Regions from separate parts of the Kribbella sp. NPDC050459 genome, predicted to be linked through region 3. Evidence: riboswitches for the same ligand, from Rfam matches in the RefSeq annotation. Region 3 holds a riboswitch; each other region holds the start of a gene.
The links. A riboswitch is a leader RNA that binds a small molecule or an ion and turns the genes downstream of it on or off. The one in region 3 is predicted to bind thiamine pyrophosphate.

Region 1: it holds a riboswitch for thiamine pyrophosphate, as region 3 does, so the genes downstream of both, thiC (phosphomethylpyrimidine synthase ThiC) here and thiS (sulfur carrier protein ThiS) in region 3, are expected to answer to the same signal.
Region 2: it holds a riboswitch for thiamine pyrophosphate, as region 3 does, so the genes downstream of both, AB0I12_RS26885 (cytosine permease) here and thiS (sulfur carrier protein ThiS) in region 3, are expected to answer to the same signal.

What each region holds. Positions count from the first base shown of each region.
Region 1 is NZ_JBFAJQ010000008.1:326,741-330,992, reverse strand. It holds gene AB0I12_RS26220 (hypothetical protein) at 1-1,630, shown strand, start outside; gene AB0I12_RS26215 (lysophospholipid acyltransferase family protein) at 1,634-2,380, opposite strand; TPP riboswitch at 2,420-2,542, shown strand; gene thiC (phosphomethylpyrimidine synthase ThiC) at 2,534-4,156, shown strand.
Region 2 is NZ_JBFAJQ010000009.1:97,072-101,323, reverse strand. It holds gene AB0I12_RS26900 (DUF3152 domain-containing protein) at 1-112, shown strand, start outside; gene AB0I12_RS26895 (hypothetical protein) at 141-947, shown strand; gene AB0I12_RS26890 (alpha/beta hydrolase) at 944-1,603, shown strand; TPP riboswitch at 1,621-1,738, shown strand; gene AB0I12_RS26885 (cytosine permease) at 1,734-3,059, shown strand; gene AB0I12_RS26880 (cation:proton antiporter) at 2,998-4,218, opposite strand.
Region 3 is NZ_JBFAJQ010000013.1:222,860-227,111, forward strand. It holds gene AB0I12_RS33560 (DUF6807 family protein) at 1-1,270, shown strand, start outside; gene AB0I12_RS33565 (thiazole synthase) at 1,245-2,018, opposite strand; gene thiS (sulfur carrier protein ThiS) at 2,020-2,223, opposite strand; TPP riboswitch at 2,214-2,325, opposite strand; gene AB0I12_RS33575 (DUF5937 family protein) at 2,341-3,285, opposite strand; gene AB0I12_RS33580 (pyridoxamine 5'-phosphate oxidase family protein) at 3,358-3,771, shown strand; gene AB0I12_RS33585 (YceI family protein) at 3,803-4,252, shown strand, end outside.

The sequences.
Region 1 (4,252 bases), on a different contig from region 3:
GCCACAGCGCGGTACGGCGTCCTTGTACAAGGTCTTCACGGCCGGACTCGGCACCTCCGGCGTCGGCCGGGTGGCGCGCATCGTTCGCGCCGCGCTGTCCGCCTTCGCCCTGTGGGCGCTGGCCGGCGCTGTGCCCGGCGTCGTCTTGCTCGTCCTCGGGATCCTCGGTCAGGGCGTGGCGGCCTGGGCCGCGGTGATCGCCGGTGCGCTGCTAGCCGTCGTCGGTGTCGTCGTGGCCGTCACGGCCGGCGTGCTCCGGAGCCTCGCGAAGAACGTGCCGGACAACAACTTCGGGCTGTGCAACGGGATGGCGGGCAGGTCCGAGGGCGGCGCGGAGCCGCTGACCCGTTGGCTGCACGGCAAGTTGCAGGACTTCGCCGGCCGGGCCGGGGACGCGGATCCGATCACCTTCGGGCAGCTGACCGCGGCTGGTGTCGAGCTGCGGATGATGACCACCAACCTGACCCGGCACCAGCCGATGCGGATGCCCTGGCCGGAACGCGAGTACTTCTTCGACCCGGGCGAGTTCAAGGAGCTGTTCCCGGCCGAGGTCGTGGACTGGATGTGCGAGCACCCGCCGCCGTTGTCCCCGCAGCCGGCCAAGCAGTGGGCCGGCGAGTTGCGCCGGTTGCAGGCCGCACCGAAGCGGCCGTTCCCGCTCGCCGCGGATCTGCCGGTGATCGTCGCGACCCGGATGAGCCTCAGCTTCCCGTTCCTGATCTCGGCCGTGCCGCTGTACGCGATCGACTTCACGCACCCGGCGTACAGCAAGGTCAGTGCCGCGGTGTCGGACTGGCGGGACGCGAACCCGCAGGCCGGGCCGGAGCAGGCGCTGCCCGCCGTACCCGCGCCGGACTTCGAGGTCAACTGGTTCTCCGACGGCGGCATCGCAAGCAACCTGCCGGTGCACTTCTTCGACTCGCCGCTGCCGGGCCGGCCGACCTTTGCGGTCGACCTGGCACTGTTCCCGCCGGGCGTGCCGAAGGACCTGAAGGACCAGGCCGAGAACACGCGGCTGCCGGTCGTCAACCAGGGAGGGCTGGACCGGCGCTGGACCCGGTGGGACGGACGTGGGCTCGGCCTGGTCGCGCTGTTCGGCCGGTCGATCCTGGACACCGCGCGCGGTTGGGTGGACGAGGCGCAGCTGGTGATGCCCGGCTACCGCGACCGGATCGTCACGATCTACCACGATCACGACGAAGGCGGCCTGAACCTGACGATGAAGGACACGGTGGTGACCGACCTGGTCGAGCGTGGTGAGGCGGGCGCGAAGAAACTCGTCACCCGCTTCGTCCTCGGCAACGGCTGGGACAACCACCGCTGGATCAGGTTCCGCACGGCCACGGCCGGCCTCGAGACCTGGCTGGCCGGTTTCCGGCACGGGTACGACGAACCGTCGCCGGACGCCCTGCCGTACGCCGACCTCGCCGGCACACCCGGCACCGCCGTACTGCCGTCGTACTCGATCAACGGCACCCAGCGAAAGGCCGTGAACCTCCGAACCGACGCACTCCTGACTCTGGCCTCGAGCTGGCAGGACCCTCCCACCGACGCTTTCACCCACGGCTCGCCCAGCCCACAACCGTTCCTGCGCCTGGTGCCCGGCACCCTCTTCGACCGGAGCGGCTGAGGTCTACTTCTTCTTCAGGGCGCGGCGGGCGAGTTCTTCCTGGTCCAGGCGGGCGGCCTCGGCGGGTGTTGGCGCGCTGCCGCCGTACGCGGCGGGCAGCCACCAGGCACCGGGTGGCTGCTCCGGGTACGCGCGGATCGTCTCGTCGAGCATTCCGGCCATCGTGGAGCGCAGCTGGGCGGTCGCCTCGATCGGATCGTCGTCGCGGGTCACCGTGATCGGCGCGCCGATGCTGATCGAGATCGGCCGGTGCCGGCTGAAGTCCCGCGGGTGGTCCTTGGTGAACATCCGCTGCGTGCCCCACAGGATCATTGGCAGCACCGGTACGCCGGCCTCCGCGGCCATCCGGACCGTGCCGGACTTGAACTCCTTGAGCTCGAACGACCGGCTGATCGTCGCCTCCGGGAACACGCCGACCAGCTCACCGGCGTTCAGGTAGCGGATCGCCTGCTCGTACGACGCGGCGCCGGCCTCGCGGTCCACTGGGATGTGGTGCATGCCGCGCATCAGCGGGCCGGAGTACCGGTTGCGGAACAGCACCTCCTTGGCCATGAAGCGCACCAGCCGCCTGGCCGGCAGCGCGCCGTACCCGCCGAGGATGAAGTCGACGTAGCTGATGTGGTTCATCGCGATCAGGGCTCCGCCGGTGCGCGGGACGTGCTCGGTCCCGGTGCGGCGGATCTTGAGGTCCAGCACCGTGAACGCGGTCTTCGCGAAGGCGATGACAGGCGGATAGACGAGGTCGCGCATCCCTCGACGTTACATGGTTCGTCTAGGGTGTCCGTGACAACTCGATACCGCGGGAGCTCGCACCGTAGTGGGCTGAGAGGGCGGCTGGCTTGATTCGCCGGCGCCGCCGACCGCCGAACCTGTCCGGGTAATTCCGGCGTAGGGAGCAGCAGCATGGTGAATGTCAGCACGATCCGTCCGGCCGTCACCACGGGCCCGATCTCGGGCTCGGAGAAGATCTATCGCGGCGAGCTCGGGGTACCGGCGCGCCGCGTGCATCTGACCAATGGCGAGCACTTCGACCTCTACGACACGTCCGGTCCGTACACCGACGCTTCCGCCGGGATCGACGTCCAGGCCGGTCTGCCCGCGCTGCGGCGCGAGTGGATCGCCGGGCGGGAGCCGCGGACTCAGCTCGGGCACGCGCGGGCCGGTGTGATCACCGAGGAGATGAGGTACGTCGCACTGCGGGAGGGGCTCGATCCGGAGTTCGTCCGGGCCGAGGTGGCGCGCGGGCGGGCGGTGATCCCGGCGAACCGGCGGCACCCGGAGAGCGAGCCGATGATCATCGGGAAGAAGTTCCTGGTGAAGGTGAACGCGAACATCGGCAACTCCGCCGTGAGCAGTTCGATCGAGGAAGAGGTCGAGAAGCTGGTCTGGGCGACCCGGTGGGGCGCCGACACGGTGATGGACCTGTCGACCGGCAAGAACATCCACGAGACGCGGGAGTGGATCCTGCGGAACTCGCCCGTCCCGATCGGCACGGTGCCGCTGTACCAGGCGCTGGACAAGGTCAAGGGCGATCCGGCCGCGCTGTCGTGGGAGGTGTACCGCGACACGGTGATCGAGCAGTGCGAGCAGGGTGTGGACTACATGACCGTGCATGCCGGCGTCCTGCTGCGGTACGTCCCGCTGACCGCGCGGCGGATCACCGGGATCGTGTCGCGCGGCGGGTCGATCATGGCCGCGTGGTGCCTGGCCCACCACCAGGAGTCCTTCCTGTACACGCATTTCGAGGAGCTCTGCGAGATCCTCCGCGAGTACGACGTGACGTTCTCGCTCGGCGACGGGTTGCGGCCGGGATCGATCGCGGACGCCAACGACGAGGCGCAGTTCGCGGAGCTCCGCACGCTGGGCGAGCTGACGAAGGTCGCCTGGGAGCACGACGTCCAGGTGATGATCGAGGGCCCGGGGCATGTCCCGATGCACAAGATCGCCGAGAACGTCCGGCTCGAGGAGGAGCTGTGCGGGGAGGCCCCGTTCTACACTCTGGGGCCGCTGGCAACGGATGTGGCGCCGGCGTACGACCACATCACGTCGGCGATCGGCGCGGCGCAGATCGGCTGGCTGGGGACGGCGATGCTCTGCTATGTCACGCCCAAGGAGCACCTGGGACTGCCGGATCGCGACGACGTCAAGACCGGCGTGATCACGTACAAGATCGCCGCCCACGCGGCCGACCTGGCCAAGGGGCATCCCGGCGCGCAGGCCTGGGACGACACGTTGTCCAAGGCAAGGTTCGAGTTCCGCTGGGAGGACCAGTTCAACCTCTCGCTGGATCCGGACACGGCCCGGTCGTTCCATGACGAGACGTTGCCGGCCGAGCCCGCGAAGACCGCGCACTTCTGCTCGATGTGCGGGCCGAAGTTCTGCTCGATGCGGATCACCGCCGACATCCGCGCGTACGCCGAGGAACGCGGCCTGACGTCGGCCGAGGCGATCGAGGCCGGCTTCGCGGAGATGTCCGAGACCTTCAAGTCCGCCGACCAGAAGCTCTACCTGCCGATCACGGACTGAGTCGGTGCGCCGTCCGGCCCGGCGTGCGCCGCACTCCGGGCCGGATACGGTGAGTGACGGGCTGAAGCGATTCAGGTTTTGCCCTTCACTCTACGT
Region 2 (4,252 bases), on a different contig from region 3:
CGGGCACTCCACCTGCACCACCCCGAAGACCCCCGCGCCGGTGATGATGCAGCAGACCAAGGGTCTGGCCGGCTGCCTACCGAACGCCTGGCCGACCATCAAGGCCACCTGAGAGACTGGGCGCGACGGAGGGAGCACCGATGTCGTCACAGGACTTCCCGACGTACGGCCGGGGCGATGAGCCCGAGAAGCAGCAGGCAGCTGGTGAGGAGCATCACTACGCTCCGCCCGCGCCGTACGGCGGCGGCACGTACGCCGGGCCGCCTGCCCCGCCGGAGCAGTTCCAGTACGCGCAGCCGCAGCCGTACGGGACCCAGCCGCAACCGCAGGGCAACCCGGCGTACCACCAGCCTCCGGCCTACCGCCCCGGCGCACCCTACGGCGCCGAAGCGAGCCCGCAGCCGCATGAGCTCCCGACGTACGGCCGGGACGAGCCGTCGCGGGATCCGCGCGCCGCTCGGGTCGTCGGCCTGGCGACGTTCATCGCCGCGATCTACGGTCTGCTCGTCGTGTCCGTCCAGCGGGTCGCGCTGCGGGAGATCTCCCAGGCGCCCGGCTCACCGCTCAACCACCCGTTGCGGACCGACGTGCTCGACGCGATCGGCCAGCTGCTGCTTCTCGTCGTCGGCACCGGCGCGCTGGTGATGTGGATCCGGGACGTGCTGGCCCGCCGCAAGGCCGATCGTCGGCCCGAGCCGGCCGAGCTCGCGGGGCTGCTGCTGGTCGCGGTGTCGGTGGTGCTGATCCTGGTCTGGCTGCTCATGGTGCTCTCCACCGGGCTGGGTAGCAGCAACGACGCGCTGCACCGGCTGCCCACGGCGTACGGCTGGGGTGGGGTCGGCCTGCTGCTTCTCGCCCTCGGCCTGTTCCTCGGGTACCGCGAGCTGAAGCCCGACGTAGCGAACCCCGTCGTCAAAGGCGCTCCGGCCAAGGCGCCCTGGGAGTGAGCGCACCGATCGTCCTCGTGCCCGGCCTGGGCCTCGGCCCGGAGTCGTACGCGCGGACCGCCGAGCATCTCGTCACGCCGTACCACGTGGTGACGCTGCCCGGGTACGGCGAACCGGCAGGCGCTCGGGAGGACCTGCATCCGCGGGCGCTCGCGGTGGCGCTGGCCGAGAAGATCCGCGAGCGGTCGGTGCTGGTCGGCCACTCGGCGAGCTGTCAGGTCGTCGTCGAGACGGCGGTGCGCTACCCCGAGCTGGTGCACGCCCTCGTGCTCGTGGCCCCGACGGGTGATGCCCGGATGTCGAGCTGGGTCGACCGCGCCGTCCGGCTCGTCGGGTCCGCCATCCCGGATGTGCCGAAGCTGGTCCGGATCAGCCCGCAGTACGCGCGCACGACGCTGCCGTCGATCGCCCGCGCCGGGGAGGCGTCGCGGATCCACGACCTGGCCGCGGTGATGCCGCACGTCCGGGCGCCGGTGGTCCTGGTCCGCGGCAAGCACGACCTGATGTGTACGAAGGAGTGGCTAGAGCAGCTCGCCGAGCTCAGTCACGGTGAGGCACGCACGCTGGAGACGGGTGCCCACATGCCGGTCGTCACGAACGGCCCCGAGGTGGCGGCGCTCATAGAACGAGCGGCCGCTCTGCCGGAAAGTAGCTGACGCGTTAAACTCACAGCACCAACCTATGCGGGAGCTCGCACCGAGGATGCGCGGGCTGAGAGGGCGACAGCTGGGTCGCCGACCGCCTGAACCTGACCGGGTAATGCCGGCGTAGGGAGTGGGGTCACTCATGACCGATACAGCTGTTCGTCCGTCGAGCTCCACCGAGGCTCCGCTCGTTCTCACCACCGATGCGCCGCGCACGCTCGGCTTCTTCGACCAGTTCACGCTCTGGGGCAACTTCGGCATCTCGCTGTTCGGCCCGGTGACCGGTGCGCTGGTCGCGGCGTACACCGGCTCGCTGTGGCAGGGCCTGCTCGCGGTCGTCGTCGGCTGTGGCATCGGTGCGCTGGTGCTCGGCGGTGCGGCCGTGTTCGGGTCGCAGACCGGTGCGCCGGCGATGGCGTGCCTGCGTGGTCTGTTCGGCCGCCGCGGCTCGATGGCGCCGACCGTGCTGAACATCGCGCAGAACGTCGGCTGGGCGACGATGGAGATCATCGTGATCTCGCAGGCCGCGGTCGCGGTGACGAGTGAGCGCTGGCGCTGGCTGTTCGTCGTCCTCGCCGGGGTGATCGCGACCGCGATGGCGGTGCGTCCGCTGGGCAGCGTGAAGATCCTGCGCAAGTTCATGGTCTGGCTGGTGCTGATCGCGTCGGTGTACCTGTTCGTGCAGGTGCTGAGCAAGCCGACGCACGCCCTGCCGCAGGACAGCGTGTTCGGCTTCTGGCCGGCGGTCGACCTCGCCGCGGCCGGTGTCGTGTCGTTCGCCCCGCTGGCCGCGGACTACACGCGGCACTCGCGGACCAACAAGGCGGCGTTCGCCGGTTCCTCGCTCGGCTACGGCCTGGCCGCCATCGCGTACTACGCGCTCGGCGTGGTCGCCGTTGCGACGCTGGGGACGAACAGCGACGACGTCATCACCGCACTGGTCACGCTGCCGGCCGGCGCGATCGCCCTGCTCGTGCTGCTGGTGGACGAGGTCGACGAGGCGTACGCGAACGTCTACTCGACCACGATGGCCGCGCACAACCTGATCGGCCACATCGACCGGCGGTGGATCTCGGTCGCGATCGGCGTCATCGCCACCGGGATCGCGCTGTTCATCGACCTCGGCAACTACACGCAGTTCCTGTACCTGATCGGCTCGGTCTTCGTTCCGCTGTTCGCGGTCGCGATCGCCGACTTCTTCGTGGTCAGCAAGATGAAGTGGGACGTGTCCGGTACGGCGAAGTTCCGCTGGCAGCCGACCGTCGCGTGGCTGATCGGCTTCGTCGCGTACCAGCTGGTGAACCCCGGCACCGTCACGGGCTGGTCGCCGTTCTGGACCAAGATCCAGCAGGCCCTGTTCAACGACCAGCCCGTGCCCAGCTGGCTCGGTGCGACGTACACGTCGATCATCGTCTCGATGGTGGCTGCGGTACTGCTCGGCCGGATCGGTCGGCGGCAGGCTGCCTGAGCAGCACCAGCGCGACCGCCGGGAACACCAGCACGGACAGCAGCCCGGCGCAGACCAGAGCGGCGGCGGTGACCGGGCTCATCAGCCCGGTCGCCACGCCGATCTGCGTCGCCGTCACGATGAACGGCAGCGACGTCGCCTGCAGCAGCGCCGCCGCAGCCGTCGCCCGGGGGCCGAGTGTCCGCACTGCGAGGTACGCCGGTGCGCCGCGGACGACGAGCAACGCGAGCAGGAACAACGGCACCCGGACGAGCGCGGCCGGGTCCTCGAGCAGGCCGCGCAGATCGAGCCGGAGTCCACTCGTCACGAAGAACACCGGGATCAGGAACCCGTAGCCCAACGCCTCCAGCTTGATCCGGAAGCGTGGATGCGAGGCGGCGTCCCGGTCGACCAGTCCGACTACCGCTCCGGCCAGGAACGCCCCGAGGATCGTCTCCAGCCCGAACTGCTCCGCCAAGGCGACGAAGGTGACCAGCAGCACCACAGCAGCCCGGACCCTGATCTCCGCTGTGGTGTCCTGCAGCCGCAGCAGGACCCCGCCGAGTCGCTGCGACCGTCCGGCGGTGGCGACCACGAGACCCGTGACGACCACGAGCAGAGCGAAGAGCGCGACCATGACGAGCCGTTCGCCCGCACTGCCTCCTTCGGTCGAGAAGACGAGTGACAGCACCAGTACGGCGGCGAAGTCGGCGACGGATGCGGCCGCGATGGTGAACTGCCCGACGCTGCCCTCGGCCTTGCCCGCGTCCTTGAGGACCGGCACGACCAGGCCCAAGGACGTCGCTGACAACGTGACAGCGAGCAGGAGCGCGCTGTTCACCCAGCCGACCGCAGAGAACCCGAAGCCGGCCAGCCCGCCCAGCAGCAACGTCACCAGATAGCCCAGGACCGCCAGCCGCAGCACCTGTCCGCGCAGCCGGTGTACGTCGATCTCGAGGCCGGCCAGGAACAACAGGAAGCCCAGCCCGAGCAGCGAGACGATCTGCAGCGGCAGGTCGACGTCGATCAGGCCGAGCCCGTGCGGACCGAGCACGATCCCGGCGACGATCTCGAGGACGACCGCCGGGACCCGGAGTCGCGGTGCGAGGCCGAGCAGCAGCGGTGCGAGCAGCGCGATCAGGACGACCGCGAACAGGTTGGTGAACTCCACGTCCGGCATACCGCTTCAGTGCCGTCGACGCGGCCGGACGTTA
Region 3 (4,252 bases):
GCGGTTGCGCGCGCTCGACGTCGCCGAGCGGGAGATCCCCGGTCTGGAGCTGGTCCGGCTCGAGTGCGGCTGGTCGATCGAGGACGGGTACGCCGCGGTGGAGCGGGTGCTCGAGTCGCGCGCCACCGCGGTGGTCGCGTTCAACGATCTCGTCGCGTTCGGGCTGCTGGCGCGGCTCAACGAGGTCGGCGTCGCCGTACCCGTAGACCTGTCTGTGACCGGCATGGACGACATCGGGCTGGCGCGCTTCGCGGTACCGTCGCTGACGACCGTCCGGGTGCCGCAGAAGGACCTCGGCGACCTCGCGTGGCAGCGGCTGCACGCGGCGATCGCGGGGCCTTCCGGTGCGGTCGACGGCGTACCGGAGCTGCGCTTGGCGGTGCGGGCCAGCACGGGGCCGGTGCCGCAGGAGTCGCAGCCTGACGGGGACGACGCGGCCGATCGGATCACGTGGCAGCAGCAGGGTGACATCTTCGCGCTCGGGAGTTCGGCGGGGCTGCTCGCGCGGTACGAGTTCGGGCGCCGGATGCCGCAGGTGCACGCGCCACGGCCGTACCTGCATCCGGTCCGGACGCTCGGCGGGCATCCGCTGACCGAGGTCAACCCGGTGGACCACCGGCACCACTACGGACTTTCGCTGTCGGTCGCCCAGGTCAACGGCACGTCGCACTGGGGCGGACGGACCTACGTCCGCGGCCAAGGCCCGACCCTCCTCACGAACCACGGTCAGCAACGCAGCCGCGGCGTGACCGTCGACGATCGCGAGCTGGTCGACGACATCACCTGGTACGACGAGCAGGGGCGGCCGCAACTGGTCGAACGCCGGCGTCTCACCGGGGCTCTCGCCTTCGGCGGCTGGCGCCTCGACTGGCACAGCGTGCTGACCGCGCGCTACGGCTCGATCCGCATCGACAGCCCGGCGACGTGTGGACGCGAGGGCGCCGGGTACGGCGGGATCTTCTGGCGCCTGCCCTCCGCCCCGACGACCGTCCTGAGCGCGGACGGCGACGGGCTCGAGGCTGCGTTCGGTTCCGTCGGCCGGTGGCTCGCGTTCGTCCAGGGCGATGTCAGCTTGTTGCTGGTGCAGCCGGATCAGGTGTGGCCGTGGTTCCTGCGATCCCGTGAGTACGTCGGGGCGTGCCCGGCGCTCGCGTGGGAGCAGCCGTTGACGCTGCAGCCCAACCAGGAGCTGACGCTGTCGCTGACCGCGCTCCTGCTGGATCGGGCCGTCGACGCTGCGGAGGCTAGAACGTTGGCAGACCAGTTGTAGGCGACGACGCCAGCGCCGACTGCCAGCGCTTCGGCACGCGGCCGGCCAGCCGCGCGTTCCGGCCCGCGGAGACGGCGTCGCGCATCGCGGCGGCCATCAGGGCGGGCTTCTCCGCGCGGGTCACCGGGGTCGCGAGCATCACCGCGTCACAGCCGAGCTCCATCGCCAGCGCGGCGTCACTCGCCGTACCGATGCCGGCGTCGACGATCACCGGGACGTTCGCCGCCTCGGCGATCAGCGCGATGTTGTGCGGGTTGCGGATACCCAGCGCCGAACCGATGGGTGCGGCCAACGGCATCACGGCCGCGCACCCCGCCTGCTCGAGGCGGCGGGCGAGGATCGGGTCGTCGTTGGTGTACGGCAGCACGGTGAAACCGTCGGCCACCAAGGCGTCCACGGCGTCGAGCAACTCCACCGGATCGGGCAGCAGCAGGTGGTCGTCGGCGACGACCTCGACCTTGATCAGGTCGGTCTCCAGCGCCTCCCGGGCCAGCTTCGCGGTCAGCACGGCCTCGGCCGCGGTGTGACAGCCGGCCGTGTTCGGAAGGACATCGATGCCGTGCTTCTTCAGCACGTCGAGCACCGAACCCTCGTGACCGGTGCCGAGGCGGCGCATCGCGACCGTCGTAAGTTGGGTGCCGGAGGCAATCAATGCCTCCTCCATGACCTCGAGGTTGGCCGAGCCGCCGGTCCCCATGATCAGCCGGGACGTGTACGTGCGGCCGCCGAGCTCCAGTGGGTCGTCCATGTCAGCCTCCCTGCGTCGCGCTGACGATCTCGACCCGGTCGCCGGGCTCGAGCGTGGTCCGGGCCCACTCGGCCTTGGTCAGCACGTTCTGGTTCACCGCGACCGCGATCCCCGTCGTGCGATCGGAGTACTCCGCGATCAACTCGGCGACAGACCGGCCGGCCGGCCCGTCGACCGCCGTACCGTTCACCCAGACGGATTCCACAGCTTCCTCCCTACGCCGGAATTACCCGATTCAGGTTCAGCGGTCGGTGACGGCTCAGTCACCCTCTCAGCCCACTCCCTGCGAGCTCCCGCGGACGGTTCGACTATAGCTGACGGGTCAGTCGACGGTGGCGCCGGTGAGCAGGGCGGCGAGCTCGGTCGGACGGTACAGAACCTGTTTGCCGGTGCGTTCCGGCTCGACGAGACCGGTCCGGCGAAGGAGCTGAAGATGCTGGCTCACGGCGGACGGGGTCACCTTCAGCTCGCCGGCCAGGTCGGTCGTCGTCCGGGGATGGGTGAGGAGCTCGAGGATGTGCGCCCGCGGCGTACCGATCAACTGGGCGAGGTCGTGCCGCGACGGCGGCTCGACGACGGACCACAGATTTGCCTGACCGCGTGGCGGGTAGCCGAGCAGCGGTTCGGCGCCGGGATCGAACGGGATGACCGCGTGCGGGCCGAACAGCGTTGGCTGCAGTACGAGCCCGCGGCCGGCGACGTCTTCCGTACGGCTCTGCTCGGCGACACGGTCCACCTTGAGCAGCCCATCGGCGTACGTGATGGCTGGGCCCAGTCCGTTGAGCATCGCGCCGGTGCCTTGCTGCGTGAGGACGTGGCCGCGGTAGCTGATGTCGGCGGACAGCAGCGTGCGCATGCGGCTCCAGTACGGCGCCATGACGGCGTCCCAGTACTGCCGCAGCGCCTCGACGACCTTGCCGACGGTGCATTCCGCGGGCAGCTCGCCGTTCACCGCGATCATCTGCCGGTCGAACGTCGCCTGGTCGACGTCAGCGATCAGGCTCAGCTCGTCGTCGAGTTGCGTGAGGGGCGAGGACGGGCGCGGGGTCAGGAAGTCCGGGCTGCCCATGGTGTCGTTGACGAGCCACCGCAGTACGTCCCAGTCGAGCTCCGCGACGTACGGCTGCACCGCCCGGACCCACGCCAGCTGCAGCGGGAAGCGGCCGGGATCCCGGAGTGCGCGCAACGACAGCACCGTCTCCGCGACCGGCGAAACCGCGAACCGGACGTCCGCCAGGTCCTGCGACGTCAGCTGATAGGTGAGCACCCCGATCCCTTCGTCGATGTAGGCAGATCCTAAATCGACAGACTGTCGGAGGCGCGTGGGATGGTCGAACGCATGGGATTTCGCACAATGGACGACGAGGAGATGGCCGAGTTCCTGGCCCAGCCGCTGGTGGCCGTGCTCGCGATCGACGACCCCGGCTGGTCGCCGCATGTGACACCGGTGTGGTTCTTGTTCGGCTCCGACCGGTTTCAGGTGATGACGCCGCGCAAGTCGAAGAAGACCCGTCTGCACCGGACCGGCACAGGTGAGCTGTCGCTGTCGGTCCAGACGGTCGAGGGCGCCACGGCGAAGTATGTGAACATGCAGGGCGTGGCCCGGCTGCTGCCCCTGGACGCGGACGTGCTGCATGCCGCGGTGGAGAAGTACCTGCCGGAGGAGGCGCGCGCCGCGTACATCGCCGATCCGCCCGAGGACGCGATGTTCGACATCACCCCGCGGCGCATCACCACGGGCGTCATCGGCTGACAGTCCGCCACGCTGTCTCGTCGTACCGGGTATGACTGACTATGTGCTCGACGCGGACCGGACCCGGATCGGCTTCGTGGCCGCGCATCGCGTGGGCGGGAAGGTGCACGGCCACTTCGCGACGTTCGAGGGCGCCGTGAAGGTGGAGGCGGTGGATCCGTCCGCGTCGTCCGGCTGGCTGACCGTCCAGATGGCGAGCGTCGACACCGGCAACCGCCGCCGCGACGACCAGTTGCGTCAGGACTTCTTCGGCGCGCCGGCGTACCCGGCAATGACGTTTGTCGCCACCGCCATCACGCCGAGCGCGCCGGGTCGCTTCGAGGTCACCGGCGACCTGACGATCCGCGGGACCACGTCGCCGCTCACCGTGCCACTCGAGGTGACCGACACCGGCGACGAGCTCCACTTCACGGCGTCCCGCACCATCAACCGGCACACCTGGAACGCCAACTGGAACTCGTTCACGACCGCCCTGATCCGC